DNA from 3 places in the Stutzerimonas sp. genome. Region 2 is predicted to be linked to each of the others. Evidence: predicted binding sites of a transcription regulator. Region 2 holds the regulator's gene; each other region holds the start of a gene.

Region 1 (10,230 bases), on a different contig from region 2:
GTGCCTTCGACGAGACGGGCCGGATCGTCGAGACCCAGCTGAAGCCCCAGGGCGAAACGCTCCGCGGTGTTCTGCAGTTCTCGCACGTTGCCGGGCCAGGTGTGACGCAACAGATGAGCACGCTGCTCCGGGCGCAGCTCGCGAATCGGCAAGTCGTGGCGGCTGGCGGCGGTTTCGGCGAAATGCTGAAACAGGAACAAGACGTCCTCGCTGCGCTCTCGAAGCGGCGGGATACGCAAGGGTGCGACATTCAGTCGATAGTAGAGGTCTGCACGGAAACGGCCTTGGTCAGCGGCTTGACGCAGATCTTCCTTGGTGGCGGCGATAACGCGGATGTCCAGCGGGATCGACTGGTTGCCGCCGAGGCGCTCGACGACCCGCTCCTGCAGCATGCGTAGCAGCTTGACCTGCACGTCCAGGCTCATGCTCTCGATCTCATCGAGGAACAGCGTGCCGCCGTTGGCGAATTCGAACTTGCCGATGCGGCGCTTCTGCGCGCCGGTGAACGCGCCGGCCTCGTGGCCGAACAGTTCGCTTTCCACCACAGACTCGGCCAGCGCCCCGGCATTGATAGCGACGAACGGGCCGCTGCGACGGCTGGACAGATCATGCAGCGCGCGCGCCACGACTTCCTTGCCGGAGCCGGTTTCGCCGAGGATCAGCACATCGGCCTGAGTACCGGCGAGCGCGCCGATTTGCTCGCGCAGTCGCTGCATCGCCGGTGATTGACCCACCAGGCGCGTCGACAGTTGCTGGCGGTCGGCCAGGGCCAGGCGCAGGCTGCGGTTATCCAGCACCAGCTGACGCAGGGCGATGGCGCGGCGCACGCTGTCGAGCAGTGCCTCGCTGGGAAACGGCTTCTCGAGAAAATCATAGGCTCCGGCACGCATCGCCTGCACCGCCAGCTGGATATCGCCATGGCCGGTAATCAGCAGCACCGGCAGCTCGCTGTCGATGGCGTGCAGCTGTTGCTGCAGTTCGAGGCCGTCGAGGCCCGGCATGCGGATATCGCTGACCACCACGCCGGGCCAGTCCACCGGCAATAGCGCTGCTAAACCGCGCGCATCGCCCAGACTGAGCACCTTGAGTCCGGCGAGGTCGAGCGTCTGGCTCAGCGCCTTGCGCAAATGGGGATCGTCGTCGACCAGGACTACCTGGGTCTGCGGGTCGATCTGGCTGGTCATGCTAGTCCTCGCTCGGTAAGGCGACGCCGGGATCGGCGGATTGCAGATAAAGGCTGAGCTGGGCGCCGCCCTCGGGATGGTTGGCGATGATCAGTTCGCCACCTAGGGCGCGCGTCAGCGTATCGCAGATGGCCAGGCCCAACCCCAGCCCCTGCGCGCTGGTCTTGGTGGTGAAGAAGGGTTCGCGGGAGCGCTGCAATGCCTCGGCGGAAAAACCCGAACCATTGTCGCGCAAAGTCAACAGCACGCCATCGCCCTGGCGCTCGGCGCGCAGCCAGATGCGCCGTACCGGCGGTCGCTCGTTAAGCGCGTCGAGCGCATTGGCCAGAAGGTTGGAAAGGATCTGCCGCAGCCGCGTTTCGCCGGCCTGAACCCATAGCGTGGCTTCCGGCAGGTCGCGGATCAGCTCGACCCCCATTGCCTGCCTTCTTTTGGCTAGCAGCGCCAGCGCATCATCGAGTGCTGGTTGCAGCGCCACCCGCTCCGGCGCATGGCGGTCGCGACGGGCAAAGGCGCGTAGATGCGCGATGATCGACGCCATGCGCGCCGTCAGCTGGCTGATCAGCCTGAGGTTGTCGCGGGCTTCTTCGCTGCGCTGCTGGTCGAGCAACACACCGGCGTTGTCCGCATAGCTGCGGATGGCTCCCAGCGGCTGATTGAGCTCATGGCTGATACTCGCCGACATGGTGCCCAGCGCCGACAGCTTGCCGGCTTGCAGCAGCTCATCCTGGGCACGGACCAATTCCTGCTGCGCCTGCTCGCGTTCGAGCACCTCCAGCTTGAGCCTGCTATTGAGCGCTTCCAGGTCCTGGGTCCGCTCCTGCACGCGGCGTTCCAGTTGCTGGCGCGCCTTGGCGTCCAGCGCGATGCGCTCCAGATAGTGCCGGCGTCGCTGCATCATTAACCCAAGCAACAACAACAGCGCCGCCAGGGTTGCCGCACCGATCGCCACGACCGTTTGTACCGGCCGCTCGACCAGGCTGATCGGCGCCAAGATGCGTACCGTCCAGCCGATTTCCTTGAGTTCCCGGCTCTGAATCAGCCAAGCGTTGATATCGAGTGTCAGGTCCAGGGGCTCGAGGGTCGGGTAAGGGCGATCGGATGCGATCTGCTCGCGATCATCGGCATCCAGTGCTCGGCTCGCGCGGAAACGCCATTCGGGCCGAGACGTCAGGATCACCACACCGAGGTTGTCGGTCACCATGAGCTGCTCCGGGGTGCTGCCCCACAGCGTCTCGGTATGGTCCAGTTCGACTTTGACCACCAGCACGCCGAGCACCTCTGCGCCGTCGCGCACGGCCGCGCCGAAATAATAGCCACGTTTGCCGGAGGTGGTGCCCAAGCCAAAGAAGCGCCCCAGCCCGCCGGCCATGGCTTCCCTGAAATAAGGGCGAAACGCGAAGTTTCGATCGACGAAGCTGTCTTCATCGTTCCAGTTCGACGCTGCCAGGGTATTCCCGTCCGGTGCCATCAGGTAGATCACGTCGGCACCGGTTTCCTTGCGTAACCGGTTCAGCAGGCGATTGGCCTGATCCTTGGCGGCTGGGCTGTCAGCCTGACGCAGAGCGGTACGCAGAGTCGGCAGATCGCCGAGGATGCGCGGCAGGACTTCGTAGCGCCGCAGTGAGCCGAGCAGATTGGCCACGTAAAGATCGAGCGTCTGCCGATTCTGTTCGATCAGTTCGTTGCTGTAGTACCGCTCGGCCAGGTGCTGCAACGGCCAGAGCAGCGGTGCGAGCAACAATGCCAGCAAGGCCAGGTTGCGCCAGCGTGGACGACGAGGAGATTCAGGTGGAGTCATGCGGGTGCGCCTGTGATTCGGGCACATTATGCACGTTCAGGGCATTGCGGGTGCCACCAGGGCAAGCGGGTTGGACGGGTTGGCTCGGCCCGCGTAGGCGGCTATCAGACGCTCTGCGTGGCCTCGACGCTGTGCTCTGCCTGGCCGTTGCGTGGATTGCTGAGGCATTGATGCAGCGCGGTTTCCCAGTCCGGCAGCGCGATACTCCAGTCGCGTTGCAAGTGCGCGCAGTTGAGGCGTGAATTGAGCGGACGCTGAGCGGCGGTGGGGTAGTCTTTGGAGAGGATGGGTTCGAGTGTGGCACGCAAACGGCCCTGCTGGCGCAGGTGCTCGGCAATGCTACAGGCGAAACCGTACCAGGACGTCTCGCCGGTAGCCGTCAAGTGATACAGACCGCTGGGTCCGCCTGTGCCGTTGCGCAACTTGCGCACCATCTCGGCCGTGGCCGCGGCGATGGTGCCTGCCCAGGTCGGTGCGCCGATCTCGTCTTCGACGACCGACAGCGAATCGCGCTCTTGCAGCAGGCGCTGCATGGTCAGCAGAAAGTTGCGACCGTGCAGCGAGTAGACCCAGCTGGTACGCAGAATAAGATGCGGGCCGCCAATTGCCTGGATCGCCTGTTCGCCGGCCAGCTTGCTCGCGCCGTAAATGCTCAACGGGGCGGGCTGATCCTCTTCCTGATATGGCTCGGGCTTGCGTCCATCGAAAACATAATCGGTGGAATAGTGAATCAGCGGCACGCCAAGGCCCGCAGCTTCCTCGGCGAGCACGCCAGGGCCGGTGGCGTTCACCGCGAAGGCTTGATCGCGATCACCCTGCGCCGGATCGACCGCGGTATAGGCTGCCGCGTTAATGATCAAGTCGGGACGTAGCAGGCGAACCTGCTGGCGAATCTGTGCAGGCTCGGCCAGATCCATCGCCTGGTGGCCCAAGGCGAGCACCTTCCCTTCACCGGCAAGCGCCAGTTGCAGCTCCTGAGACAGTTGCCCCTTGCTACCGGTGATCAGGATTTTCATGCAAACAGCTCCGCTTCGCTGAGTATCTTGCCCGCGGCGTCTTTCTGCGATAGCTGCGGTAGCTCCTGAAACGGCCACTCGATACCAATCTGCGGGTCGTTCCAGAGCAGCGAGCGTTCGTGGGCCGGTGCGTAGTAATCGGTGGTCTTGTAGAGGAACTCGGCGCTCTCGCTGAGCACCACGAAACCGTGGGCAAAACCCTCTGGAATCCATAACTGCCGCTGGTTTTGCGCGCTCAGGTGGGTGCCAACCCAACGGCCGAAGCTGGGCGAGCTGCGACGCAGGTCGACCGCCACGTCGAACACTTCGCCAGCCACGACCCGCACCAGCTTCCCCTGGGGTTGCTGGATCTGGTAGTGCAGCCCGCGCAGCACACCGCGCTGGGACTTGGAATGGTTGTCCTGGACGAAGGTACGCTTGAGCCCGGTTGCGGCTTCGAAGGCCGCGGCGTTGAAGCTCTCGTAAAAAAAGCCACGTTCATCGCCGAACACCTTGGGTTCGATGATCAGTACATCGGGAATGTCGGTTTCGATGACCTTCATGCGTCTTCACCCGCCAGCTTGAACAGGTACTGGCCATAACCGGTCTTGCCCAGGGCGTCGGCGCGCTGCAGCAGCTGCTCGCGGTCGATCCACTTGTGCTGATAGGCGATTTCTTCCAGGCAGGCGACTTTCAGCCCTTGGCGGTGCTCGATGGTCTGCACGTACTGCGAGGCTTCCAGCAGGCTGTCGTGGGTGCCGGTGTCGAGCCAGGCAAAACCACGGCCGAAGCGCTCGACATTGAGGTCGCCGCGCTTGAGGTAGGCATTGTTGACGTCGGTGATCTCCAACTCGCCGCGCGGTGAGGGTTTGATCGACTTGGCGATCTCGATCACGTCGTTGTCGTAAAAATACAGGCCGGTCACCGCGTAGCTGGACTTGGGCTTCTGCGGCTTTTCCTCGATCGACAGAGCCTTACCGGTCTCGTCGAAATCGATCACGCCAAAGCGCTCCGGATCCTTGACCCAATAGCCGAACACCGTGGCGCCTTTCTGCTGCGCCGAAGCGCGCTGCAGCTTCTCGGTGAAGTGCTGGCCATGGAAGATGTTGTCGCCGAGGATCAGGCACACCGAGTCATCACCGATGAACTCCTCGCCGATCAGAAAGGCCTGGGCCAGGCCGTCCGGTGACGGCTGTTCGGCGTAGCTGAAGTTCACCCCGAACTGACTGCCGTCACCCAGCAGGCTTTTGTACTGCGGCAGGTCGTGCGGCGTGGAAATCAGCAGGATGTCGCGAATCCCGGCGAGCATCAGTACCGAGATTGGGTAGTAAGCCATCGGCTTGTCGTAGATCGGCAGCAGCTGCTTGGATACGCCAAGAGTAATGGGGTGCAGGCGGGTGCCGGACCCACCGGCGAGGATGATTCCTTTCATGCGTTCTCCAGCGCGCCGAGGCGCTCACGTTGATAGCTGCCGTCTTGGACGCGACGGCACCATTCGAGGTTGTTCAGGTACCACTGCACGGTCTTGCGCAGGCCGGTCTCGAAAGTTTCCTGCGGGACCCAGCCGAGCTCGCGCTCGATCTTGCTGGCATCGATCGCGTAGCGCAGATCATGACCGGGGCGGTCTTTGACGAAGGTGATCAAGTCGTCGTAACGCGCCAGGCCTTCGGGCTTCTGCGGCGCCAGTTCTTCGAGCAGGGCACAGATACCGCGCACCACGTCGATGTTCTTCTGCTCGTTATGACCGCCGATGTTATAGGTCTCGCCGACTTTGCCTTCGCTGACGACCTTGAACAGTGCACGCGCATGATCCTCGACGAACAGCCAGTCACGCACCTGCGTACCGTTTCCGTAGACGGGTAGCGGCTTGCCGTCCAGCGCGTTGAGGATCACCAGTGGAATCAGCTTTTCCGGGAAATGGTACGGCCCGTAATTGTTCGAGCAGTTGGTGATCAGCACCGGCAGCCCGTAGGTCCGCTGCCAAGCGCGGACCAAGTGATCCGACGACGCCTTGCTGGCCGAATAGGGCGAGCTTGGCGCATAGGGTGTGGTCTCGGTGAACAGATCATCGACGCCGTGCAGATCGCCGTACACTTCGTCGGTGGAGATGTGGTGGAAGCGGAAGGTCTCGCGGCGGCCTTCAGGCAGCGTCTGCCAGTAGGCACGAGTCGCCTCGAGCAGCTGATAGGTGCCGACGATGTTGGTCTGGATGAATTCAGCCGGGCCGTCGATGGAGCGATCGACGTGGGATTCGGCAGCCAGATGCATGATGGCGTCCGGCTGGAATTCCAGCAGCGCTTCGCTCACCCGCTCGCGATCGGCGATGTCGGCCTGAAGAAACTGATAACGATCGCTGCTCTCCACTTCAGCCAGTGACTCGAGATTGCCGGCGTAGGTCAGCTTGTCCAGATTGAGGACGCTGTGCTCGGTGTCGTGAATGAGATGGCGGATCAGTGCAGAGCCGATGAATCCGGCTCCGCCGGTGACGAGAATGCGCATGATGATAGGCTTCCTTGGCGCGCTACAGAGCAACGGGCTCTTTGGCATGTCGGCAGGATAGACCTGCCGGAAATATAAAAATTCCCAGCCGTGGGCTGTAGAAGGTAAGGGTTCGGTGAAAGTTTGCGGCAGCGCTGCCTGATAGACAATGACGCCAATACATCGCGCGCATGTAACGGCGCATGTGGCGGCGTATGACACGGTGGCAACGGCCACTTTTTTCGCGCAGGTTTGCGCAGGACCGCACACTGGCTCCTCAACGGCCCTGGCGATACCAAGGGATGGGTGGCGCGTTTGGCGCAAATGAGTAATATCGCCTCGGAATTAACGACAGGTAGCAATGGAATGCCCACCCGTAATGAACAGCTCGCCGAGTTGCTGAACCTCACCGCGCAAAGTATTTCTCAATTATCCGAAGCGCTGACGACCTTTTCCTTCGAGCTCATGGCCAGCGAGGATCCCGCTGCGCGCATCGCCAGCCGCCGCATGGTGTCCCGAGTCTCGGCGATCCAATCAACCTTCGACCAGAAGTGGCGCCTGCTCGGCGCCGCCGCTGGGATTGCGTCGAGCATGCCTGGCTCGGCGCCCGAGGTGAGCATGCATGCTTCGCCGGAAGACCCTGATACCGCCGAGACTGACCACAAAGACGGCTAGCGCCTGTTGCGTTTTGATCTAACCCTTCTTCAGAAAGAAGCGACGAACAGTGCCGGCGGCTTTAGAGGATAAAGCGCCCGACTTTATCGTTCAGCTCGCTGGCATGCCCCTGTAGCAGGTGCGCCTGTCGCTCGCCTTCCACCGAGTTGGTTGCCAGGGTATCGCCCAGCGACTTGATGGTAACCACGTTGCGGGTGATCTCCTCGGTAACCGACGACTGCTCCTCGGCCGCGGCGGCGATCTGCATGGACATATCGGAGATCCGCTGTGCCGCCTGGGTAATTTCCTCCAGAGCGGTAGACGCCTGCTGGGCGTCGCTTACGCTGCGCTCGGCCATCACACGGCTGCTGTCCATCTTGTCCACGGCGTTCTGAGTGATGCGCTGGAAAGTGGCGATGGTCGCCTGGATTTCCTGTGTCGAGGCATGCGTGCGCTGCGACAGTACCCGCACTTCGTCCGCTACCACGGCGAACCCGCGGCCCTGCTCGCCGGCGCGCGCGGCTTCGATCGCGGCGTTCAGCGCCAGCAGGTTGGTCTGCTCGGCGATGCCCTGGATGTTGGCCAGCACTCCGGAGATCGACTGCGAGTGCTGACTCAGCTCGGCGATCACCCCAGTCGCGTTTGCAACCTCCTCGGCCAGCCCGGTGATCGAACGCTGGGTATGGCGCACCAGTTCCAGTCCCTGCTGGCTGTTGAGTGTCGATTGCTGCGCCGATTGCGCGGTGCGCTCGGCATTGCCGGCGATTTCCTGGGTGGCCGAAGCCATCTCGGTCACCGCCGTGGCGACCATCGCCAGCTCCTGCTGCAAGCGCCCGAGTTCGGCGACCGACAGGCTGCTGCGCTGCAGCACGGCACCGGACTCGTCGCCGATATCTTCGGCCTGATGGCGAATGTGTCCAACCAGCGCATGCAGGCTGCCGACGAACTGGTTGAAATGCCGGGCAAGGCTGCCCAACTCATCGTTGCTCGCTTCCGGGATGCGCTGGGTCAAGTCGCCGTTGCCGTCGGCGATCACCTGCAGGCCCACGGAGACCACGCCCAGCGGCCGCAGCAGCCAGGTGCACAGCAGGCCGATGGCGGCCAACGAGATGATCAGGATCACGCCGAAGGCGGCTAGGCCCGTCCAAAGCTGGCGATACAGCGGCGCTGCAAGTACTGCCTCGTCTAGCACCATGACCAAAACTTGGTCGGCATGGCCGATCGGCGTGGCGTACAGGCGCTTGCCATCGCCATCGAGCAGGTGCCGGGTGCCACTATTGGCGACGAGGCCGGCGAGCGTTGCTTGGTCCAGCGCCGGGTACAGCGCCGTCACCTTCTTGTCCAGGAAGGCACTATCCGGGTGACCGAGCACGGTGCCTTGCTTGTCGATGAAGAACGCCAGGCCGTCGCCCGGTAATTCGATCTGCTTCAGCTGGCCGAGTATCTCGCTCATGCCGACATCGGCGCCCAGAACACCGAGCGTTTGCCCGTTGCGCTGCAGGGTACGCCCTAGCGAAAGCACGAACTCGCCGGTCGCCGCCGCCACGCTGGGAGTGGAAATGTAGACGGCGCCCGGCACTAGCAGCGCTTGCTGATACCATTTCCAGCGGCGCGGATCATTGTTGCCCGACGGCAGGCTGACCTGGTCGGCGTTGATCTGGCTGCCGTCGGCGCGCGCGACGAAGACGTTCTCGAACCCGCCAGCAACCTTCGCCTGCAACAGCGCATCATGCAGCTTGGTCGCATCTTCAGTGGCCAGGACGGACAGCAGCGCCGCCTCCTTGCTCTGCAGCCAGTAGCGCACGCTGGCGCTGAAAGTCTTGCTGGCGATCGCGACCTGCTCGGCGATGTGGTTCTCAAGATTCTTGCGACTCTCCATGAAATTCAGCCACAACTGGCTAGCGCCGGCGAGCAGCACTGCGGCGCAAGTGGAAAGCACGATTTTTTTTCGCAGCGACAGCGACATGGAACACCCTTCAGAACGTTACGGCCCCGTTTGAAAGGGGCACTGACCGGGCTGTTATCGTCCCGCCGCGCGCAAGCTGTAACTGGCGCGATGAATGGTAGAACGGGCAGGTTGTGCTCGGAGCACGAGCCCGCCTTGACGCGCAATGTTGTTCACTTGAGCAAGTTCGCCCCGAGGTCGGGCCTCCCACAAAAGCAGCCGTGCACACCAGCTCCGTGGGAGGCGCGACCTCGCGGCGAATGCAGGCCGCAGGCCTGTCCGAAACGCAAGGGTGCCTGAGCCGTCAGCGCTTATGAATAGTATTGCGCCTTGAAGCTGGGCAGCGGCCGCTTCAGTCCTGCGGCATCTGCTTTGCGTGGGAAAGAGTCCATTCGAGAACCTCTCGGCTCAACGTGTCGCTGGCCTTGCCGAACGCCTCGACCACACGCTCGACGCTCGGATCGGCGCTGGGCTGGCGGACCTCGAAACGCCGGTTGGCCAGGGTGTGCTGGTTCTGGCGGTTCACCAGCCGCGCATCGAGTCGAATCAATACTTGCGGTTTGCCGTCGACGTATTCGCTCTGGAACGCGCGCAGATCGCTGTGCAGGCTGATGTCGGCATAAAGATTGACGTCTTCGTTGCTCACCGAAGGCATCCGCCCGTCACGTTGGAAGGTTTCGATCAGACGATCACGCAGCAGCACTGGCGCCGCATCGCTCCAGCGTGCGCCTTGATAGGCGCTGATCTGATTGCCCTGTGGGACCACGGCGATGCGCTGGCCGGACAGAATGCGGCTGGCCTGCGGAGTATTGATGCGCAGCGCGTGTTGCAGCGTCGGCTCGCTGGCCTGCTGCGGCGTCGTCACGGTAGGCAGGAGGAAAATCCGCAACGGCTCGGAGTCCGGCAATACCGAACATGCCGAGAGCACTGCAAGCAGCCCGAACAGGGCGAGGCGGGGCAGGGGACGACGGCAAAGATTCATGGGGTGAACTCCTGCAGTTTGTCTCGCCCGAGCAGAAACCCGCTCGGATTGTCTTCCAGGCGCTGGGTCACTCGGCGCAGGGCACCGAGGGTCGAGCGCAACTCGTTGATCGCGGGGCCCAACTCGTTGAAACCCTGCATGCCGTTGTTCAACGCGCCCTGATTTTCTTCGAGCAAAGTGTCCAGCCGCGA
Region 2 (10,230 bases):
AATGATGCAGAGCAATTTCGAGCTCAGCCGGGAAACGCTGCTGGACGAAAATGCCATGGTGCAGCTTCTGATGAGCAGCGGCATGATCGCGCTCGAGGCCATCATGCCCTTGCTGATCGTGCTGCTGATCGTTTCGATCATCGGGCCGATCTCGCTCGGCGGCTGGCTGTTTTCGGGCAAGTCGATGGCGCCCAAGTTCAGCCGGATGAACCCTGGCGCTGGGCTGAAGCGGATGTTTTCGACCCATGCGCTGGTCGAGCTGCTGAAGGCGTTGGCCAAATTCATCGTGGTACTGCTGGTGGCGCTGGCGGTGCTTGGCGCCTATCAGGACGACTTGCTGTCGATCGCCAAGCAACCGCTGGATCTGGCGATCATGCACAGCGCCGAGGTCGTGGGCTGGTGTGCGCTGTGGATGGCCTGCGGGTTGATCCTTATCGCGGCGGTGGATGTGCCGTTCCAGCTATGGGACAACAAGCAGAAGCTGATGATGACCAAGCAGGAAGTTCGCGACGAGTACAAGGACAGCGAGGGCAAACCCGAGGTCAAATCGCGGATTCGTCAAATGCAGCGGGAAATGTCCGAGCGCCGGATGATGCAGGCCGTGCCGGATGCCGATGTGGTCATTACCAACCCGACCCACTTTGCCGTGGCGCTGAAGTATGACGGTGACAAGGGCGGGGCGCCGATGCTGGTGGCCAAAGGTGGCGACTTCCTCGCGTTGAAGATTCGCGAGATCGCCCAAGAGCATCAGGTGACGGTTCTCGAATCGCCTGCGCTGGCGCGGGCGGTCTACTACTCCACCGAGCTCGAGCAGGAAATTCCGGCGGGTCTTTACCTCGCAGTGGCGCAGGTATTGGCATATGTCTACCAGCTACGCCAGTACCGCTCCGGCAAGGGCAAACGGCCCGATCCGCTGAGCAATCTGCCTATTCCGCCTGACTTGCGCCGAGATGAATGAGCGGCCAGGAAGCCACTCTCAGCTTGAAGCTTCGAAGAGTGGGCCTCAGCCCACTGCGCCTGAATCTGGTGGGCTGAAGCCCACCCTACGGTTCTGGGCGCATTCGGTATTAGTAGGTAGGGTGGGCCGGGCGGCGCTCCGCTTCAGCCCACCGTAAAGGAGTGCGCACCTGGTGGGCGAAATCCCACCCTTGCTTTGAAGCCTGAAGCCTGAAGCCTGAAGCCTGAAGCCTGAAGCCGGGACCGTCTTTCAAGCCTCCAGCCGCTTTACTCGATCACGCCGCAAGCCACCCGCGCTCCGCCGCCACCGAGCGGCTGCGGATGGTCGGAGTGGTTGTCGCCGCCCTTGTGAACCATCAATGCCAGGCCCTTGATGTCGCCAAGGCTTTTCAGTCGGGGTGCGAGGACTGGTTGGTTGGCCTTGCCTTCGCCATCGACCATCAGCGCTGGGAGATCTCCCATATGGCCTTCGCCCCAGGGTTCGCCATGCTTGCCGGTGTTCTTCGGATCCCAGTGGCCGCCGGCTGCGCCCGCCGCGACGGCTTCACCGTCCTTATCTGCCGGTTCACAGCTCCCTTTTGCGTGAATATGGAAACCATGGGCGCCGGAGTCCAGGCCGGACAGCGCGGGTCGGAATACCAGCCCGTATTGGCTGCTTTCGATCTTGACGGTGCCGACGGACTCGCCGATGCCTTGGGCGGTCACGGCCTTGACGGGCACGCTGAGGGTTTCAGCTTGCAGGCCCATGGCCGTGCAACTGGCGAGTGCCGCAATGATCCACTGCTTCATGGCAAAACTCCTGTGAAGTGAAAAGAGCGGGAAGTGCCGCCGGGAGCGAACGCCGTCTTACCTCTGTTACCGGTGGGCGGCGCTGCTAGCAGTGAGACTGCCCAGGCCACGGTCGGTTCGAATGCCACGTTTCCCAGCGCAGCTTCGACCTGGGCGACAGGCGCTGTTCAAGGCGGGCGCAGCAGTCCTGAACAAGTTGGACCCCTTCTTGCTATAGCCCCGGCAGGGCGCGCTTTGCGTCAATTCTTTGTTCTGCTTGCCGGGGTCTCCATTGGATCGCACGCAACTCATCAACATTCGCAATGGCCTAGCGGGCGCTGGTCGCGGCAATCTTGGCGTGCCGCTGCTGCTGCTCGTCATGATGGGCATGATGATGCTGTCGGTGCCGCCGTTCCTGCTGGATCTGCTGTTCACTTTCAACATCGCACTATCGATCGTCGTGCTGCTGGTCAGCGTCTACGCGCTGCGGCCGTTGGATTTCGCGGTGTTTCCAACGATCCTGCTGGTCGCTACCTTGATGCGTCTGGCGCTGAACGTGGCCTCTACGCGAGTGGTGCTGATCAACGGCCATGAGGGCGGGTCCGCGGCGGGTCACGTGATCGAAGCGTTCGGCAACGTGGTGATCGGCGGTAACTACGTCGTCGGTATCGTCGTCTTTGCGATCCTGATGATCATCAACTTCGTCGTGGTCACCAAGGGCGCCGGGCGGATTTCGGAAGTCAGTGCGCGCTTCACCCTCGATGCCATGCCCGGCAAGCAGATGGCCATCGACGCCGACCTCAACGCCGGCTTGATCGATCAGTCCGAAGCCAAGCTGCGCCGTGTCGAAGTCGCCTCGGAGGCGGACTTCTACGGTTCCATGGACGGCGCCAGCAAATTCGTGCGCGGCGACGCCGTCGCCGGCCTGCTGATTCTGTTCATCAACCTCATCGGTGGCGTTGGCATCGGCATGGCGCAACACGGCATGAGCTTCAGCGAGGCAGGCCAGGTTTACGCGCTGCTGACCATCGGTGACGGTCTGGTGGCGCAAATTCCATCGCTGCTGTTGTCCACCGCGGCGGCGATCATGGTCACCCGTGTCACCAGTTCCGAGGACATGGGCCAGCAGGTCAACCGGCAGATGTTCGCCTCACCCAAGGCGCTGGCTGTGTCTGCGGCAATCATGATCGCCATGGGCCTGGTGCCAGGCATGCCGCACATGTCATTCCTCGGCCTCGGTGCGGTCGCCGCTGGGGGCGCCTACTGGATCTGGCATCGCCAGCGGCAGGTCAAGCAAGAGGCCGAGCAGGAGGTGCAGAAACAACAGGAAATGCTCCCGGCGCAGCGTGCCGCGGAGACCAAGGAGCTGGGCTGGGATGACGTGACGCCAGTGGATATGGTCGGCCTGGAAGTGGGCTACCGGCTGATTCCGCTGGTCGACCGCAACCAGGGCGGCCAGCTGCTGGCGCGGATCAAGGGCGTGCGCAAGAAGCTTTCGCAGGATCTCGGTTTCCTGATGCCGTCGGTGCACATTCGCGACAATCTCGACCTTCTGCCCAACGCCTATCGCTTGACACTGATGGGCGTGAGCCTGGCTGAGGCCGAGGTCTACCCGGATCGCGAACTGGCGATCAATCCGGGCCAGGTGTTCGGTCCGCTCAACGGGATCGCGGCCAAGGACCCCGCATTCGGCCTGGAAGCGGTGTGGATCGAGGCCAGTCAGCGCGATCAGGCACAATCGCTCGGCTACACCGTGGTCGATGCCAGCACCGTGGTTGCGACTCACCTGAACCAGGTGCTGCACAAACATGCCCACGAGCTCCTGGGGCATGAAGAGGTCCAGCAACTGATGCAACTGCTGGCCAAGAGTTCGCCGAAGCTTGCCGAGGAGCTGGTGCCGGGAATGATTTCGTTGTCGACGCTGCTCAAGGTATTGCAGGCGCTGCTGCAGGAACAGGTTCCGGTTCGCGATATCCGCACCATCGCCGAGGCTATCGCCAACGTGGCCGCGAAGAGTCAAGATCCCGCCGCGATGGTGGCTGCTGTACGGGTCGCGCTCTCCCGCGCAATTGTGCAAAACGTTGTGGGGCTTGAGCCGCAGCTCCCTGTCATCACGCTTGAGCCAAGGTTGGAACAGATATTGCTCAATAGTCTGCAGAAGGCTGGTCAAGGTTCCGAAGATGGCATTCTTCTGGAGCCGGGAATGGCCGAAAAGTTGCAACGTTCCCTGGTAGAGGCAGCACAGCGTCAAGAAATGTTGGGTAAGCCGGCGATTTTGCTGGTAGCCGGTCCGGTCCGCGCGATGCTCTCGCGATTCGCCCGGCTGGCGGTGCCGAACATTCATGTCCTCGCCTATCAGGAAATACCGGACAACAAGCAAGTCACCATCGTTTCCACGGTGGGTCAGAATTAACCGAGGGTACAGGCCATGCAGGTCAAACGTTTCTTCGCAGCCGACATGCGTATCGCCATGAAGATGATTCGTGACGAGCTGGGCGCTGATGCCGTGATCACGGGCAACCGTCGTGTCGCTGGCGGCGTCGAGCTGACCGCTGTGCTTGATTACCCGATGGAGCCCGCAGCACCCAAGCAGCCGAATCCGGCGCTCGAAGCGGAACTGCGTAAAACGCAGGCGCGCATCGCCAGTGCCCACGCTGAGCTGAGCTCGCCGTCTCGCGCTCAAGCGGGTAAGGACCGTCAACTGCTTGACGAGAAGTCTGCGGCTGCCGTTCAACCGGCGCCGAGTGCCAGCGCCGCGGTGGCGTCGTTCGATTCGCGCGCGGTCGAAGCCATGCATTCGGAGCTGCAAGGTTTGCGTGAGCTGATCGAAGTTCAGCTTGGCTCGATTGCCTGGGGCAATGAACAGAGTCGCCGTCCGCAGCAGGCCAGCCTCTGGCGCCGCCTACAGCGCATCGGCTTGCCGGCCGAACTGTCGCGCGCGCTGCTGGAGAAGGTAGCTACCGTGTCCGAGCCGCGTCAGGCCTGGCGCATGCTGTTGGCGCACCTGGCGCAATCGATCAAGGTCAGCAAGGTCGAGCCACTGGAAGAGGGCGGTATCATCGCGCTGGTTGGTCCGGCCGGCGCCGGCAAGACCACCACGTTGGCGAAACTCGCCGCGCGCTACGTGCTCCAGCACGGCGCACAGAGCATCGCCTTGGCGAGCATGGACAACTACCGTATCGGTGCGCAGGAACAGCTGAAGACCCTTGGTCGCATCCTCGATGTGCCGGTCATTCAGATCGACCCCAGCCAGCCATTGAGCAAGACGCTGGAGCCTTTGGCCCGCAAGCGCCTGATTCTCATCGACACCGCCGGCTTGCCTGCGGGCGACCCGATGATGCGTATGCAACTCGAAGCGCTGGCCGACCGCGGTATCAAATCGAAGAACTACCTGGTGCTGGCGGCAACCAGCCAGAGTCAAGTGCTTAAAGCGACATGGCATAACTACCGTCGCTGTGGGCTGGCGGGCTGCATTCTGACTAAACTGGATGAAGCCGGCAGTTTGGGTGATGTGCTCGGCCTTACGATCAGCCAGCATTTGCCCATCGCGTACCTCGCCGATGGACCGCGTATTCCCGAGGATCTGCAATTGCCACGTAGCCACCAACTGGTCAGTCGCGCAGTGAGCCTGCAGTCTGAAGAGACTCCCAGCGAGGAGACCATGGCCGATATGTTCTCCGGGCTGTACAACGGTTCTTCACGGAAGGTCGGATGAACGCTTTGTTAGGTGATACAGACAAAGAAGACGCGTTCTGGCTGAACGCATCGATGGCCTCCGGGCCCCAGCAAGATATAGGCGTTTGAAGATGGGTATTCATCCCGTACAGGTAATTGCAGTGACTGGCGGCAAGGGTGGCGTCGGCAAGACCAACGTGTCGGTCAATCTGGCGCTGGCCTTGGCCGACCTCGGTCGCCGGGTGGTGTTGCTTGATGCCGACCTTGGGCTGGCCAACGTCGACGTGCTGCTGGGTTTGTCTACCAAGCGCACGTTGGCTGACGTCATTGCTGGTGAATGCGATCTGCGTGATGTAATGATTCAGGGCCCGGGCGGCATTCGCGTCGTGCCCGCTGCTTCGGGTACGCAGAGCATGGTGCAGCTATCGACGTTGCAGCACTCCGGGCTGATACAGGCATTCAGCGATATCGGTCATGATATCGACGTGCTGATCATCGACACCGCGGCGGGTATCGGCGATGGCGTCGTGAGTTTCGTTCGCGCCGCGCAGGAGGTACTGCTGGTCGTGACCGACGAGCCGACGTCCATCACCGATGCCTATGCGTTGATCAAGCTACTCAATCGCGACTACGGCATCAGTCGCTTTCGTGTGCTGGCGAACATGGCACACGCTCCGCAGGAAGGCCGAAATCTGTTCGCTAAACTGACCAAGGTGACCGAGCGGTTCCTCGATGTGGCGCTGCAGTACGTCGGCGCGATTCCTTACGATGAGGCGGTGCGCAAGGCAGTACAGAAGCAACGTGCCGTCTACGAGGCCTATCCGCGAGCCAAGTGTTCATTGGCGTTCAAGGCCATCGCGCAAAAAATCGATACCTGGCCGTTGCCGGCAACGCCGCGGGGCCACTTGGAGTTCTTTGTGGAGCGCCTTGTCAGGCCCACCACAGAGCCTAACGACTGACAGCGGCTGGACTCGGTATGTATTACAGCAAAGCTCAGGCAAAAGACTCGCAATACCAGCTCATCGATCAGTACGCGCCGTTGGTCAAGCGCATCGCCTATCACCTCCTGGCGCGGTTGCCAGCGAGTGTGCAGGTGGATGACTTGATGCAGGCGGGCATGATCGGCCTGCTGGAGGCATCAAAAAAATACGACTCCGGCAAAGGCGCGAGCTTCGAGACCTACGCCGGGATTCGCATCCGTGGCGCGATGCTCGACGAGGTCCGCAAGGGCGACTGGGCTCCGCGTTCGGTCCACCGTAACTCGCGTATGGTCAGCGAAGCGATTCGGACAATTGAAGCCAAAACAGGTCGCGACGCTAAAGATCAGGAAGTTGCGGCCGAACTTAAATTGAGTCTCGATGAGTACTACGGCATTCTGGGCGACACCCTGGGCAGCCGCTTGTTCAGCTTCGATGATCTACTTCAGGAAGGCGAACATGGGGAATTCGGGGAGGATGCCGCCAGTGCGCATCCGGAGCCGTCCCGAGATCTTGAAGACGAGCGTTTTCAACAGGCGTTGGCCGAGGCCATCGGAAACCTGCCCGAACGTGAAAAGCTGGTGCTTTCGTTGTATTACGACGAAGAGCTGAATCTGAAGGAGATCGGCCAGGTGTTGGGTGTCAGTGAATCGCGGGTGAGCCAGTTGCACAGTCAGTGCGCGGCGCGCCTGCGTGCTCGCCTCGGTGAGTGGCGCGCCCGTTAAAGGCTGGTTTGCAAAAAAGCATTAGAGGCCCTTACGAGCTTCATTCATGAGGCCCGCAGCAGACCGTGAGCAGGTTCTGGGAATTTCGGGATTACGGAGGTGTACTTGGACAAGAACATGAAAATTCTCATCGTCGATGACTTCTCGACCATGAGACGGATCATCAAGAATCTGTTACGCGATCTAGGCTTCACCAATACCGCAGAGGCAGATGACGGCACGACCGCGCTGCCTATGTTGAAGAGCGGCAGTTTCGATTTCCTCGTCACCGATTGGAACATGCCCGGAATGAGCGGCATCGATCTGCTTCGAGCTGTGCGCGCCGACGATCGCCTGAAGCACCTTCCGGTGCTGATGGTCACCGCCGAAGCCAAGCGCGACCAGATCATCGAGGCCGCGCAGGCGGGCGTAAACGGTTATGTAGTCAAGCCATTCACGGCTCAAGTGCTCAAAGAGAAGATCGAAAAAATCTTCGAGCGCGTCAACGGCTGAAGTAACGCCGCGAGGGCACTATGACGCAAGCAGAACAAAGCCTGGCAGAGTTCGAAGCGACTCTGAGGGCTCATGCACCTCAGTTGATCGAAAGCCTGCAGCAGGGCCGCTTCGACGAAGCGGCGCAGATGTTCAATGAGCTCAATCAGGCCCGCAGTCAAGGGCTCTATCAGGAAGTGGGCAAGCTCACCCGCGAGCTGCATAACGCCATCGTAAAGCTGGAGATGGATACCTGCGCCACGGGCGGTGACCCGTCACCGATTACCGATGCCACCGACAGGCTTTCATATGTGGTGGAGATGACCGAAAAAGCGGCCAACCGCACCATGGATCTGGTCGAAGAGTCCGCGCCGCTGGTGAACTACGTCAGTTACGAAGCGCAGAGTCTGACCGCCGATTGGCAGCGCTTCATGCGCCGTGACATGAACGCCGAGCAGTTCCGCGATCTGGTCAAGCGCATCGATCAATTCCTTCAGCGCACCATGAACGATGGCAGTCAGCTGTCGCAGAATCTCAGCGAAATAATGTTGGCGCAGGACTTTCAAGACCTGACAGGCCAGGTGATCAAGCGGGTAACCCGTCTGATCAGCGAACTCGAAAGCAATCTGCTCAATCTTGTTCTGATGGCCGGGCAGGTCGATCGCGTGGCTGGCATCCAGCATGACCGCGAAGCGATGCGCGCAGAGCAGGAAAAGAAAAAACAAGAAAAAGAGCCTTCCAACGGTGAAGGTCCGCAGATGCATGCCGATATACGTGAGGATGTCGTATCCGGGCAGGACGATGTCGATGATCTGCTTTCGAGCCTGGGCTTTTAGGGGAAGGTGAATATGAGCTTCGACGCCGATGAAGAAATCCTCCAGGACTTCCTGGTGGAAGCCGGCGAGATTCTCGAATTATTGTCAGAGCAGTTGGTGGAGCTGGAAAGCAGCCCCGATGACGCCGCGCTGCTCAATGCGATTTTTCGCGGTTTCCATACGGTAAAAGGTGGTGCCGGCTTTCTCCAACTACACGAATTGGTGGAATGCTGCCACATCGCCGAAAACGTCTTCGACATCCTGCGCAAGGGTGAGCGTCGCGTCGACTCGGAATTGATGGACGTCGTGCTGCAGGCACTGGACACTGTCAACGAAATGTTCACTCAGGTGCGTGAGCGCACCGAGGTCACGCCAGCAACCCCCGAACTGCTCGCTGCGCTGTCGCGTCTGGCTGAGCCTGCCGGTACGGAGGTTCCGGTTGCTGAGCACGCCGCGGTTGAACCGGCGTTGGAAGCCACGACGGCAGATAACGAATTCGAGCAGTTTCTCGGCGCCCTGGATGGTTCTGCTGGTGCGCCGACTGCTGGTGCCGGTGACGAAATCACTGACGACGAATTCGAGTCGCTGCTGGATCAGCTTCATGGCACCGGCCAGTTCGCAGCAGAGCCCAGCGCCGCGCCAGCCGTTCAGATACCTGCCTCACCGGCCAGTGACGAGATTACCGACGACGAATTCGAGGCCTTGCTGGATCAGTTGCATGGCAAGGGTCAATTCGCCGAGCCAGCTGCCGCTGCGCCTGCTGCTGATGCCGCGCCTGCGGCGGCGGGTGGCGATGAGATTACCGATGATGAGTTCGAAGCACTGCTGGATCAGTTGCACGGCAAAGGCAAGTTCGAGCCGGAAGCAACTACTCCAGCCGTAGCAGCTACGCCTGCAGTCAAAAAAGACGCTCCAGCAAAGCCGGCAGTGAAGCCCGCGCCGGGCAAGACGCCTGCAGCACCGGCAAAGGCGGAAGTTGCGCCAAAAGCTTCCGCTGCGTCCGAAAAGCCGCCGAGCGAAGCTGAAACAACCGTGCGGGTCGATACTGCGCGGCTCGATGAAATCATGAACATGGTCGGCGAGCTGGTGCTGGTGCGTAACCGTCTGGTGCGCCTGGGCTCCAATAGCGGCGACGAAGCCATGGCCAAAGCCGTATCCAACCTGGATGTGGTGACCGCCGATCTGCAGAGCGCCGTGATGAAGACGCGCATGCAGCCAATCAAGAAGGTCTTCGGCCGTTTCCCTCGGTTGGTTCGGGATCTGGCGCGTAGCCTCAAGAAAGAGATCAACCTTGAGCTTGTCGGTGAAGAAACCGATCTGGACAAGAATCTGGTGGAAGCGCTGGCCGACCCGCTGGTTCACTTGGTGCGCAACGCTGTCGACCACGGTATCGAGACGCCGGAAGAGCGCGAAGCTGCAGGCAAGCCGCGCACTGGCCGCGTGGTGCTGTCGGCCGAGCAGGAAGGCGATCACATCCTTCTGCTGATCACCGACGACGGTAAAGGCATGGACGCAGACATTCTGCGTGCCAAAGCGGTAGAGAAGGGGTTGCTGGACAAGGATGCAGCCGATCGCCTGAACGATCTGGAGTGCTACAACCTGATCTTCGCGCCGGGCTTCTCCACCAAATCGGAGATCTCCGACGTGTCCGGCCGCGGCGTCGGCATGGACGTGGTCAAGACCAAAATTTCCCAGCTCAACGGCACGGTCAATGTTTTTTCCAACAAAGGCCAGGGCTCGCGGGTAGTGATCAAGGTACCGCTGACGCTGGCGATCATGCCGACCCTGATGGTGATGCTGGGCAATCAGGCGTTCGCTTTCCCACTGGTGAGCGTCAACGAA
Region 3 (10,230 bases), on a different contig from region 2:
CCTACCTGGTGAGCATGGCGTTATTCGTCTCCGGCCTTGGCACCTTTATCCAGGCCAAGCGGATCGGCCCGATCGGTGCCGGCATGCTTTGCCTGCAGGGCACCAGCTTCGGCTTTCTCAGCGCGATCCTGGCCGCCGGCTTCATCGTCAAGGGCCGCGGCGGCAGCCCGGAGGACATCCTTGCAACCCTGTTCGGGGTCGGTTTCTGTGCAGCTTTCGTCGAGATTGCCTTCAGTCGGTGCATTGACCGGCTGCGGAGAGTCATCACGCCGGTGGTCACTGGAACCATCATCTGTTTGATGGGCCTGTCGCTGATCAAGGTCTCGATGACTGATATCGCTGGCGGCTACGGGGTGGAAAATCCCGGCGCCCTACCCAACCTCGCACTGGCCGGCCTGGTGCTCGGCACAATCATCTTGCTCAACCGCTTTGGCATCCCGCTGCTGCGATTGTCGGCAGTCATCGTCGCGCTGATGGTCGGCTATTTCACCGCATGGGCCATGGGCATGGTGGACTTTTCCAGCCTCGCCACGCTGCCGGCGATCAGTGTGCCGCAGCCATTCAGGTTCGGCTTTGCCTTCGATTGGATGGCCTTCGTCCCGATCGCGGTGATTTTCCTGATCACTCCACTGGAAACCGCTGGCGACCTGACGGCCAACTCTATGATCTCGCGTCAGCCGGTCAAGGGCCCGCTGTACATGAAGCGGATCAAGGGCGGCATTCTCGGTGATGGCTGCAGCTCGCTGCTGGCCGCGACCTTCAACAGCCTGCCGATGACCACCTTCAGCCAGAACAACGGTGTGATCCAGCTGACCGGCGTCGCCAGCCGTCATGTGGGCCTGTATATCGCCGCGATCCTGATTCTACTGGCGCTGTTCCCGGTGGTCGGCGGCGTGCTGCAGCTGATGCCCAAGCCGGTCCTCGGCGGCGCCACGTTGATCATGTTCGGTACCGTCGCCATTGCAGGGATCAAAATCCTCGCTGAAGCGGGTCTGAACCGCCGCAACATGCTTATCGTCGCCATCTCGCTGGGGCTCGGACTGGGTGTGGCTGCAGTGCCGGATGTGTTGAGCAACCTGCCCGATGTGCTGAAGAACATCTTCGGCTCGCCGATCACCATCGGCGCCTTCAGCGCGATCCTGCTCAACCTGTTCCTGCCGCGCGAACCGGGCGAGCTGGACGATTACGATCCCGACAACCTGATCGAGGATTCGGTCGGCACCAACACGCTGGCGGTCAACATCCCGGACTATCTGAAGGTCCCGCCGAAGGCGACCAGCGATGACCCCTCAGCGCACCTGACACCGACGGGCTGATCGGCCCCTCTGCTCTTGGGCACAACCGTGCCCAGGCGCATCACCGCATTCATCACAACAACAAAACCAAAGGGTATCGACATGAAACTCAAGCTCGCTCCACTTTCGCTGGCGCTGGCCGGCAGTCTGCTCGCCGCGCCAGCCTTCGCCGACGGCATGCTGCAATGGCAGAACAATAGCCTGACCTATCTGTATGGTCAGAATTTCAAGGTCGACGATGGCGATATCCAGCAGACCGTTACCTTCGAGCACGCCAGCGGCTGGAGCTGGGGCGACATGTTCCTGTTCGTCGACAACAAGTGGTACAACGGCCTCTCCGGTAACGACGGACATACGTATTACGGTGAGTTCAGCCCACGCCTGTCGCTGGGCAAGCTCAGCGGCAACGACCTATCGTTCGGGCCGATCACGGACGTATTGCTTGCCGCGACGTACGAGCGCGGCGAAAGCACGAACGGGGTACCGAACCAGAACTACCTCCTCGGCCCGGCGGTCGACCTCGACGTACCCGGTTTCGACCGGTTCAACATCAACCTGTACTACCGCAAGCCCGACGGCACCACTGGCAAGCCGTCCGGCCAGTGGCAGATCACGCCTACCTGGGCCATGACCATTCCAGTCGGCAAGTCCGATATCCTTTTCGATGGTTTCATCGACTGGGTGGTGAACGACGCCGGCTCCGAAAGCCGCGGTGATTTCGTCTCGAAGAACCTGCACATCAACCCGCAGATCAAGTACGACCTGGGCAAGGCGCTCGACGGCGAACCGGGCAAGCTGTATGTGGGTATCGAGTACGATTACTGGTCCGATAAATACGGCATCGAGGATGGCGGGTTCGTCAGCGGCTTGGTGGGCGGGACCGACCAGAACACCGCAAGCCTGCTGGTGAAAGCGCACTTCTGATCGCGTAAGAGCGATACGTAGGATGCGGTGATGGGTTGTCACCCATCCTACAAACGCCCCAAGTCAAACCCGTAGATGGGTGCAACCCATCAACAACTCCAAGCCAAATCCGTTGCTCCGCCGCCCACTGCGCACTGACAGGCGTCACCCCATCTCCTACAGACGGCGCCGCAGGCCGGAGCCAGTCCATTCGGCACGACGCGAGGTTCGCCCTCGCGTCGTGTATCACTCAAAGTTTGAAGCTGCCCATCTGCCGGCTCAGGTCATCAGCCAGGCGGCTCAGCGCCTGACAATCCTCGCGACAACCTTGAACATCGCTGGCGGTGGCCTGTGCCAGATCGGCGATGCCTTGAACGTTGTGAGTGATTTCCTCGGTGACACTGCTCTGTTCTTCGGTCGCGGCAGCCACTTGGGCGTTCATGTCGCTGATCGCTTCGACCTGCTCGGTGATCGCGCCCAGCGACTGCCCGGTGCGCTGGCTGGCCTGGACGCCGGTGCCGGTCGCAGCCTGCCCCGCATGCATCGAACTGACTGCGTTTTCCGCGCCGCTCTTGAGGCCCTGGATCATCTGCTGGATCTCGTCGGTCGACGCCTGGGTACGGCTGGCCAGCGTCCTCACTTCATCGGCGACCACCGCGAAGCCCCTCCCCATCTCACCGGCACGTGCGGCCTCGATGGCTGCGTTGAGCGCAAGCAGGTTGGTCTGCTCGGAGATACTGCGGATCACGCCCAGCACCTTGTCGATGGACGCCACCTGCTGCGCAAGATCGGTGACCGACTCCGCCGCATGGCCGATCTCGCCTGACATCTTTTCGATGTGTGCAATGGAATCGCCCACTACCTTGCGAGCCCGCATCGCTTCGTCTTTCGCGCCCTGAGAGGCCTGCGCGGCACTGCTGGCGTTGCGCGCGATCTCCTGCACCGTCAATCCCATCTCATGAACAGCCGTTGCGACCATGTCGGTCATCTCGTTCTGACGGCCGGCACGATCTGCGGTGTTGTCGACCACTTCCGCCACTTGGCCCACTGCGGTGCGCAGTTGCTGGCTGGTATTCAGCACATCGCCAATCAGCCCTCGCAAGCTGCCAATGAAGCGGTTGAAGCCCCGCGCGAGATCGCCCAACTCGTCGCTCCGGCTCTCATCCAGACGACGAGTCAGATCACCGCCGCCACCGCCGATTTCCACCAGCGCAGTGGTCACCTGACGAATCGGTTTGACCAATCCGCGCGCCAGCAGCACCACAAGCCCCAGGAAGAACAGTGCAATACAGGCGCCAATCAGGCTGATGGTCCACAGAGTGCGCCGTGCCTCGCCGAAGATCTCGGCCTCAGGGACTTCGCTGACCAGAATCCAGTTCAGGCTTTCCAGCGGTTGCGCCAGCGCCAGGAAGGCTTCGCCATCGCGCTCGAACCTTACCGTCTCGCGCTCGCCCGCCAGCAGCCGGCGCGCGGCATCGTCACCGGTCAACGCACTCAGCTCGGTGCGGCCGTTATGCTCGGTACGCGGATGAACCTTGACATGGCCCTCGGCATCGATCAGATACACCTCGCCCCGCTCGCCGAACTTAAAGTTACTGATCAACTCGGACATGCTTTTCAAGCTGTAGCCCAGACCGGCAACGCCTAGCGTCTTGCCATCGGCACTGATGCGCTGGTTGATGAACAGCGTGGGCAGACGAGAAGCCTTGTCGATATCGATCTCGAAGCGACGCTCGATGCCGCCGTCGATCAGGCTGTAGAACCAGGCATCGCTCGGCGCACTGCGTTGCAGGGTACGTGAGAGTCCGTTTTCGGAATGATAGTTGCCACTTTCCAGCGCCACGACGGAGGTAGTCAGAGCATTCTGCTGCACCTTCACCCCGTCCAGGTAGCGCGCGATCGCAGCGGCTTGCCCTGCGCTTTCACCATCACGCAGCCACTCCTGCACCAGCGTATTGCCAGCGATCCCGGCAGTAGCGGTGATTGGTGCCATTAGGGTGCGCTCGATGTCGTTCCGAATCGAGGCAATGGTGGCCGGTAGAGCCTGGCCAAGCAGATAGCGCTCAGCCAACCCGTTGAGCGTCGATGAATAAATCAGGATGACGATCAGAAGGCTAGTGAGCAAAGCCGCTCCCATGCTGACGATCAATTGCCACTGGATACTGCGTTGCATGAAAGTCATAGTGACGATCTCTTGTTGGATTAATTCGTACACGGTTCTTGATGATTCTGTATACAAAATAGCAAATATTGGAATCCAACAGGCTATCGGCCATGCTAGTTATGTCTTTAGATACCGTCTGGCGGCTCAGCAGTAACCACCCTCGCTCATGCGGAGCATTTTGTCGGCATCCGAAGAGTGTCTTGGTCTGAGGTCAACGATGCATCGATCGAATTTGAAGCAAACCACTCTGTTGACGCTGCTTGCCCTGATCATCGGGCTGGGTTTTCTGATCGCCACGTTCGCGAGCTATTACGCTTCGCGCGAAACCATCCGCAACACCATCATCAGGACGGAACTCCCGCTGACCGCTGATGTGATTTCATCGGAGCTGCAGAAGGATCTGGTAAGGCTGGTACAAGTCGCCTCCGCCATGGCTGAAGATCCCTTGCTGCTCGATTGGGTCGATCAGGGCGAACGCAGCACACAGTTGATTACCCGGTATCTTCAAGCCATCAAGACGCGCTACGACACATCCAATGCCTTCTTCGCTTCCAGTCGATCGCAGATGTATTACACCGATGATGGCGCACAGCCCATGCAGCCCGATGAAGCAGCGCATCGCTGGTTCTATAACTTTGAAGTCGCGGGTACGCCATGGGAAATTGTCGTGGATGTACGGCGCCTGACCATGTTTCTCAACTACCGGATGAATGCGGCCGACGGGACATTTCTCGGCGTGGCGGGGGTCGGCCTGAGTCTGGATCGCATGCGTCGCCTGATGGATGACTATCAGCAGCGTTATCAGCGCACCATTTACTTCGTCGACAGCCAGCGGCGCATCGTCGTTGACGGCAGCGAGGCCAGCGCCGTAGCCATGCCGCGCGGTACTCATCTGGACGACATTCCAGCGCTGAACGACCTTACCCAGCAATTACCGGAGCTGCGTACTGGCTCGTTTCTTTACCAGAGCGAGGGCGAACAGCATTTCATCAATATCCGCTACATCCCCGAGTTGAACTGGTACTTGATGGTCGACAAGCGCGAGAGCGGTGTCATGGCGCCGGTGCGGCGCACCCTCTGGATCAACCTGCTGATCTGCTTCGGCGTCATGGCGATCGTCCTCGGCCTGGTGGGCTCGATCAGCCGCCGCTACCTACAGCGCATCGAAGCCATGGCTACTCATGATGCATTGACCGAGCTGCTCAATCGCCACGGTTTCAGCCTTGTCGCCGAGCAGGCCGTGCTCGAAGCAAAACGCCAGCGTAGCGACCTTTGCGTGCTGATTCTGGACCTCGATCACTTCAAGTCGTTTAACGATACCTATGGCCACCTCGGCGGCGATTTTCTGTTGCGTAGCTTCGCCAGGCTACTGGCCCGACAGATACGCCAGTCCGACCTGATATCGCGCTGGGGTGGCGAGGAGTTCGTCATTATGTTCAAGGACACCGATCTCGCTACCGCATTGGCGCTAGCGGAAAAAATCCGTGCTGCCACCGAAGCCGCAACGTTCGACTTCGACGGCGTGCCATTGCGCGCGACCGTCAGCATAGGCACGGCTCAACTGCCATCAGACGGTAACCTGGAGTCTCTGCTGGATGACGCAGACCGGGCGTTGTATCGGGCAAAAAATGGCGGACGCAACCGAGTCTGCAGCGCAGCGGGCGCACCAGCCAATTGATCATTCCTTAATGCAGAACGGAACGCCGGGCGCCTGGGGTTAGCTCCCCGCAGCGTCCTTGGCCTTCTGTCGCTGCAGAAACTCGATCTTCCACTGCTCCATGCCAACGTACTCAGAGAACAGGTTCGCCTCGACCTGATGCTTGGCTTTGAGCGCGGCGACGGCAGGCTGTTGGTTCTCGAGGTAGCGGTCGAAACGCTCGATCAGCTCGGGATGATTGAGGCTGGACAGGTTGAAGGTGCTACGGGTGTGCGGCAGGTCGGCATCGAACACCAGCGCTCCCGGTTTGGCGCGTACGTTGTTCAGGTAATGCGCCGCCACCACCACGTTGTAGTAGGCCCCATCGCTATCCTTGAGCAATGCCTGGCGCACCATGCGCGGCAGATTCTCACTGCTGACCAGCAAGATCTGGTTGGCGGCGATCCGGTCCTCGTAGCCCCAAGGGGTCCAGCCATCGACTACCGCCAGCCGCCTGAGCTCATCGATTCCGCGCCCTACGCGCCGCGGCGCCACCATTACGCCGTCGATATAATTTACCACCGCCTGGCTGTAATACAGCCGATACCCGGCCTTGGTTGGCTCGGACCAGTTGGGATTATCGGGATACTTGGCATCGACGCGCCCATCCAACAGCGCAGGCAACAGCTCATTCGCGGGCAGCACCTTGTAGACCAGACGCATACCACTATGCGCAGCGAAACTATCCAGTAGTTCGCGGGCGAAGCCTTGATAGTTGCCCTGCGCATCGCCGCTGTAATGCGGCATGAAAGCCGCCTGTTCGACGCCAATTACGTAGGTTTGCTCGGCAGTCACAGGCATTGAGAGCGCCAGCAAGGCGGCCGCAAGAAATATCTTCATGGGAACTCCTTGTATAGGTGAACGACCCGTTCGGCAGGCCTGGGATGGCCGGCAGGAAACGCGAAAAGCGATCCTGTTGGCCCGTTCACGCTGCATTGGTGGCAATACAGTAGCAGGGTCTTTTCTTAGTTGTGTACAAAACTTTACGTAGTTGTTCACAAATAAACAGATCGGAGCGCCCACCTTGAGGCGGTCCGGAGGCCGGTGCTAGCATGCCGCGGCGGGCCACCAGGCTGGTGGTCGTGAATTGAACAGGCCCTATGTCCAGTATCCGCGAGCGCAACAAAGAACTGATCCTGCGCGCTGCCAGCGAAGAGTTCGCCGAAAAAGGCTTCGCCGCCAGCAAGACCAGTGACATCGCCGACCGCGCCGGGCTGCCCAAGCCCAACGTTTATTACTACTTCAAGAGCAAGGAAAACCTCTACCGCGAGGTGCTCGACAGCATCGTCGAGCCGCTGTTGCAAGCGTCCGCGCCCTTCAACCAGCCCGGCGAACCAGCCGATGTGCTACGCGCCTATATCCGCACCAAGATCCGCATATCAAGAGAGCACGCCTGCGCATCCAAGGTTTTCGCCAGCGAGATCATGCATGGCGCTCCCCATCTGCCGGCCGAGCGGGCTGAACAGCTCAACGCCCAGGCCAGCCACAACGTTGCCTGCATTCAGCGCTGGATCGATCAAGGATTGATGGCGAAGGTCGACCCCAACCACCTGATGTTCAGCATCTGGGCCGCGACCCAGACCTACGCCGATTTCGATTGGCAAATCTCTACCGTTACGGGTAAAGCCAAACTTGACGATGCTGACTATGAAGCCGCCGCCGAAACGATTATTCGGATGGTCATCAAGGGCTGCGAGGTAAAGGAAGCGTCGGCCGCGATCTGAGATCGTCCGCGCCGAGGCATATTACGCGCGTTGCGAGCGTATGATTGACGGAAGGTTCTGCAGTCCAGTAGACGTTCTGATAACGTTTTGCCTTATCGGCGCGGCTCTACCTTTGACGTTTCAGCCATGACTACCAATACTTGCGCTGAGCACCGGCCTGGAAAAAGGAAAGTCTTTTGACCGAACTGCGCAACAGCCTGTCGCGACAACTGTTACGTATCGTCTTGTTGTCCGCGCTAGCCGTAGGACTGGTGCTGAGCTGCGCACAAATCGTTTTCGACGCCTACAAGACTCGCCAGCTGATCGACGCTGAAGCGCAGCGAATCCTGCGAATGACCCGCGACCCTTCCACCCAGGCGATCTACAGCCTGGACCGAGAGATGGGTGCACAGGTCATGGAAGGCCTGTTTCAACACGAATCGATTCGCAAGGCATCGATCGGTCATCCAAGCGATGAAGCCCTGGCCTACAAATCCCGACCGCTCATGCCGCTGCCTTCGCGCTGGCTGACGGACCCGATATTGGGCCGAGATCAGGCGTTTTCGATCCCGCTGATTGGTCGTCCTCCGTACAACGAATACTACGGCGATCTGCGTATCACGCTTGACACCGCTCCTTACGGAGCGGATTTCGTCAAGGACTCGGTGGTGATCTTCGTCATTGGCATTCTTCGTGCTCTGGCGCTGGGCCTGTTGCTTTATCTGATCTACGAATGGCTACTGACGAGGCCACTGACCAAACTCATCGAGCACCTTTCACACATCAATCCAGGCCGCCCCGGCGAGCACACATTGCCGATGCCAAAGGGCCACGAGAAAAACGAGCTAGGCCTCTGGGTCCATACCGCCAACGGCCTGCTCGCCTCTATCGAACACAACATGCAGTTGCGCCATGCCGCAGAAAGCAACTTGCAACGCATGACCCAGTACGATTTTCTCACCGGGCTGCCCAACCGCCAGCAGCTGCAGCAGCAGCTCGACAATATCCTCGGCGAGGCCGGACGGCTGCAACGCCGTGTCGCGGTACTCTGCCTCGGGCTGGACGACTTCAAGGGCGTCAACGAACAGTTCAGCTACCAGAACGGCGACCGCATGCTGATTGCGCTAGCCGATCGCCTACGCAGCCTGAGCGGACGTGTCGGAGCCTTAGCGCGTCTCGGTGGCGATCAATTCGTACTGGTGCTGTCCGGCTTCGAGGAACCTTACGAAGCTGCGGAGCTGGCGCAGAACGTCTTGGACGATCTGGAGCGGCCAATCGTCCTCGACCAACAAAGCATCCGTTTGCGCGCGACCATCGGCATCACGCTCTATCCAGAAGACGGCGATAGCACGGAAAAACTGCTGCAAAAAGCCGAACAGACCATGACGCTGGCGAAAAACCGCTCGCGCAACCGTTATCAGTTCTACGTGGCGAGCATCGACAGCGAAATGAGAGAGCGCCGTGAACTGCAGAAGGATCTGGCAGAAGCCGTTCAGCGCAGCGAGTTCCATCTCGTCTATCAACCGCAGATCGACTATCGGCTCAAATGCATCACCGGTGTAGAAGCATTGCTGCGCTGGACCCACCCGAGCGGCAAGATAGTTCCGCCGGATATATTCATCCCCCTCGCCGAGCAGAACGGCAGCATCATCGCGATTGGTGAGTGGGTATTGGATCAGGCCTGTCGACAGTTGAGCGAATGGCATCAGCAAGGCTTCGACGAGCTGCGCATGGCGGTCAATCTCTCCACGGTTCAGCTGCACCACGCCGAACTGCCCTTGATGATCAGCAACCTGCTCAGCATCCACCGGCTTCCGCCCGAGACGCTGGAACTCGAAGTGACCGAAACGGGGCTGATGGAAGATATCGCCGCTGCCACCCACAACCTGCACAGCCTGCGCCGCTCCGGGGCGCTGATCGCCATCGACGATTTCGGCACCGGCTATTCCTCGCTCAGCTACCTGAAAAGCCTGCCCCTGGACAAGATTAAAATCGATAAGAGCTTCGTCCGCGACATGGCGTTGGGCGACGGCGATACCACCATCGTTAGCGCCATCATCCAGCTGGGCAAGAGCCTCGGCATGCAGGTAATCGCCGAGGGTGTGGAAACCGCCGAGCAGGAACGCTATCTCATCGACGAAGGCTGCAACGAAGGCCAGGGCTACTACTACAGCAAACCCCTGCCCGCGCCTGAACTGGCCACGCTGCTACGCCAATCCCTGCGTTTCGAGCACAGATTCAACTCGGAGCCACTGTAACTACGAGCCCCCGCTGCGCAGCACTCGAAGCGCCGCGCGCCCTCCCGCTGCCCAGCCATGAGCGCCACGCATGAAGCGTTTTGTATTGATCGACACCGCCGAAATTCCTGACGACGGGGGTGCTCTCTGCCTGTTCGAGTATGGCGATGACTTCGTCATCAAGATCCAAGGAGGCAACGGCAATCAACTGATGAACACCCGGACACACGGC

Evidence for each region. Region 2 encodes FliA, which starts transcription of late flagellar genes. Its sites were predicted from a motif close to CTAAAGTTTNNNNNNNNNNNGCCGNTAA; they were not measured.
Region 1: a site for FliA is predicted at 9,133-9,160, ahead of AC2LD7_RS17320 (methyl-accepting chemotaxis protein). Genes of this name have one in related genera too.
Region 3: a site for FliA is predicted at 4,464-4,491, ahead of AC2LD7_RS05930 (methyl-accepting chemotaxis protein). Genes of this name have one in related genera too.

The regions. Positions count from the first base shown of each region.
Region 1 is NZ_CEXBBO010000032.1:20,354-30,583, reverse strand. It holds gene AC2LD7_RS17355 (sigma-54-dependent transcriptional regulator) at 1-1,184, opposite strand, end outside; gene AC2LD7_RS17350 (sensor histidine kinase) at 1,186-2,985, opposite strand; gene rfbD (dTDP-4-dehydrorhamnose reductase) at 3,090-4,001, opposite strand; gene rfbC (dTDP-4-dehydrorhamnose 3,5-epimerase) at 3,998-4,543, opposite strand; gene rfbA (glucose-1-phosphate thymidylyltransferase RfbA) at 4,540-5,412, opposite strand; gene rfbB (dTDP-glucose 4,6-dehydratase) at 5,409-6,479, opposite strand; gene AC2LD7_RS17325 (hypothetical protein) at 6,825-7,133, shown strand; gene AC2LD7_RS17320 (methyl-accepting chemotaxis protein) at 7,195-9,078, opposite strand; gene AC2LD7_RS17315 (ABC-type transport auxiliary lipoprotein family protein) at 9,410-10,039, opposite strand; gene AC2LD7_RS17310 (MlaD family protein) at 10,036-10,230, opposite strand, start outside.
Region 2 is NZ_CEXBBO010000003.1:132,600-142,829, reverse strand. It holds gene flhB (flagellar biosynthesis protein FlhB) at 1-958, shown strand, start outside; gene sodC (superoxide dismutase [Cu-Zn] SodC) at 1,225-1,746, opposite strand; gene flhA (flagellar biosynthesis protein FlhA) at 2,018-4,138, shown strand; gene flhF (flagellar biosynthesis GTPase FlhF) at 4,154-5,440, shown strand; gene fleN (flagellar synthesis regulator FleN) at 5,532-6,359, shown strand; gene fliA (RNA polymerase sigma factor FliA) at 6,377-7,102, shown strand; gene AC2LD7_RS03025 (chemotaxis response regulator CheY) at 7,220-7,594, shown strand; gene AC2LD7_RS03020 (protein phosphatase CheZ) at 7,615-8,409, shown strand; gene AC2LD7_RS03015 (chemotaxis protein CheW) at 8,422-10,230, shown strand, end outside.
Region 3 is NZ_CEXBBO010000006.1:103,032-113,261, forward strand. It holds gene AC2LD7_RS05920 (nucleobase:cation symporter-2 family protein) at 1-1,316, shown strand, start outside; gene AC2LD7_RS05925 (outer membrane protein OmpK) at 1,398-2,219, shown strand; gene AC2LD7_RS05930 (methyl-accepting chemotaxis protein) at 2,449-4,380, opposite strand; gene AC2LD7_RS05935 (sensor domain-containing diguanylate cyclase) at 4,580-6,040, shown strand; gene AC2LD7_RS05940 (substrate-binding periplasmic protein) at 6,080-6,898, opposite strand; gene AC2LD7_RS05945 (TetR family transcriptional regulator C-terminal domain-containing protein) at 7,159-7,782, shown strand; gene AC2LD7_RS05950 (putative bifunctional diguanylate cyclase/phosphodiesterase) at 7,959-10,019, shown strand; gene AC2LD7_RS05955 (spermidine synthase) at 10,090-10,230, shown strand, end outside.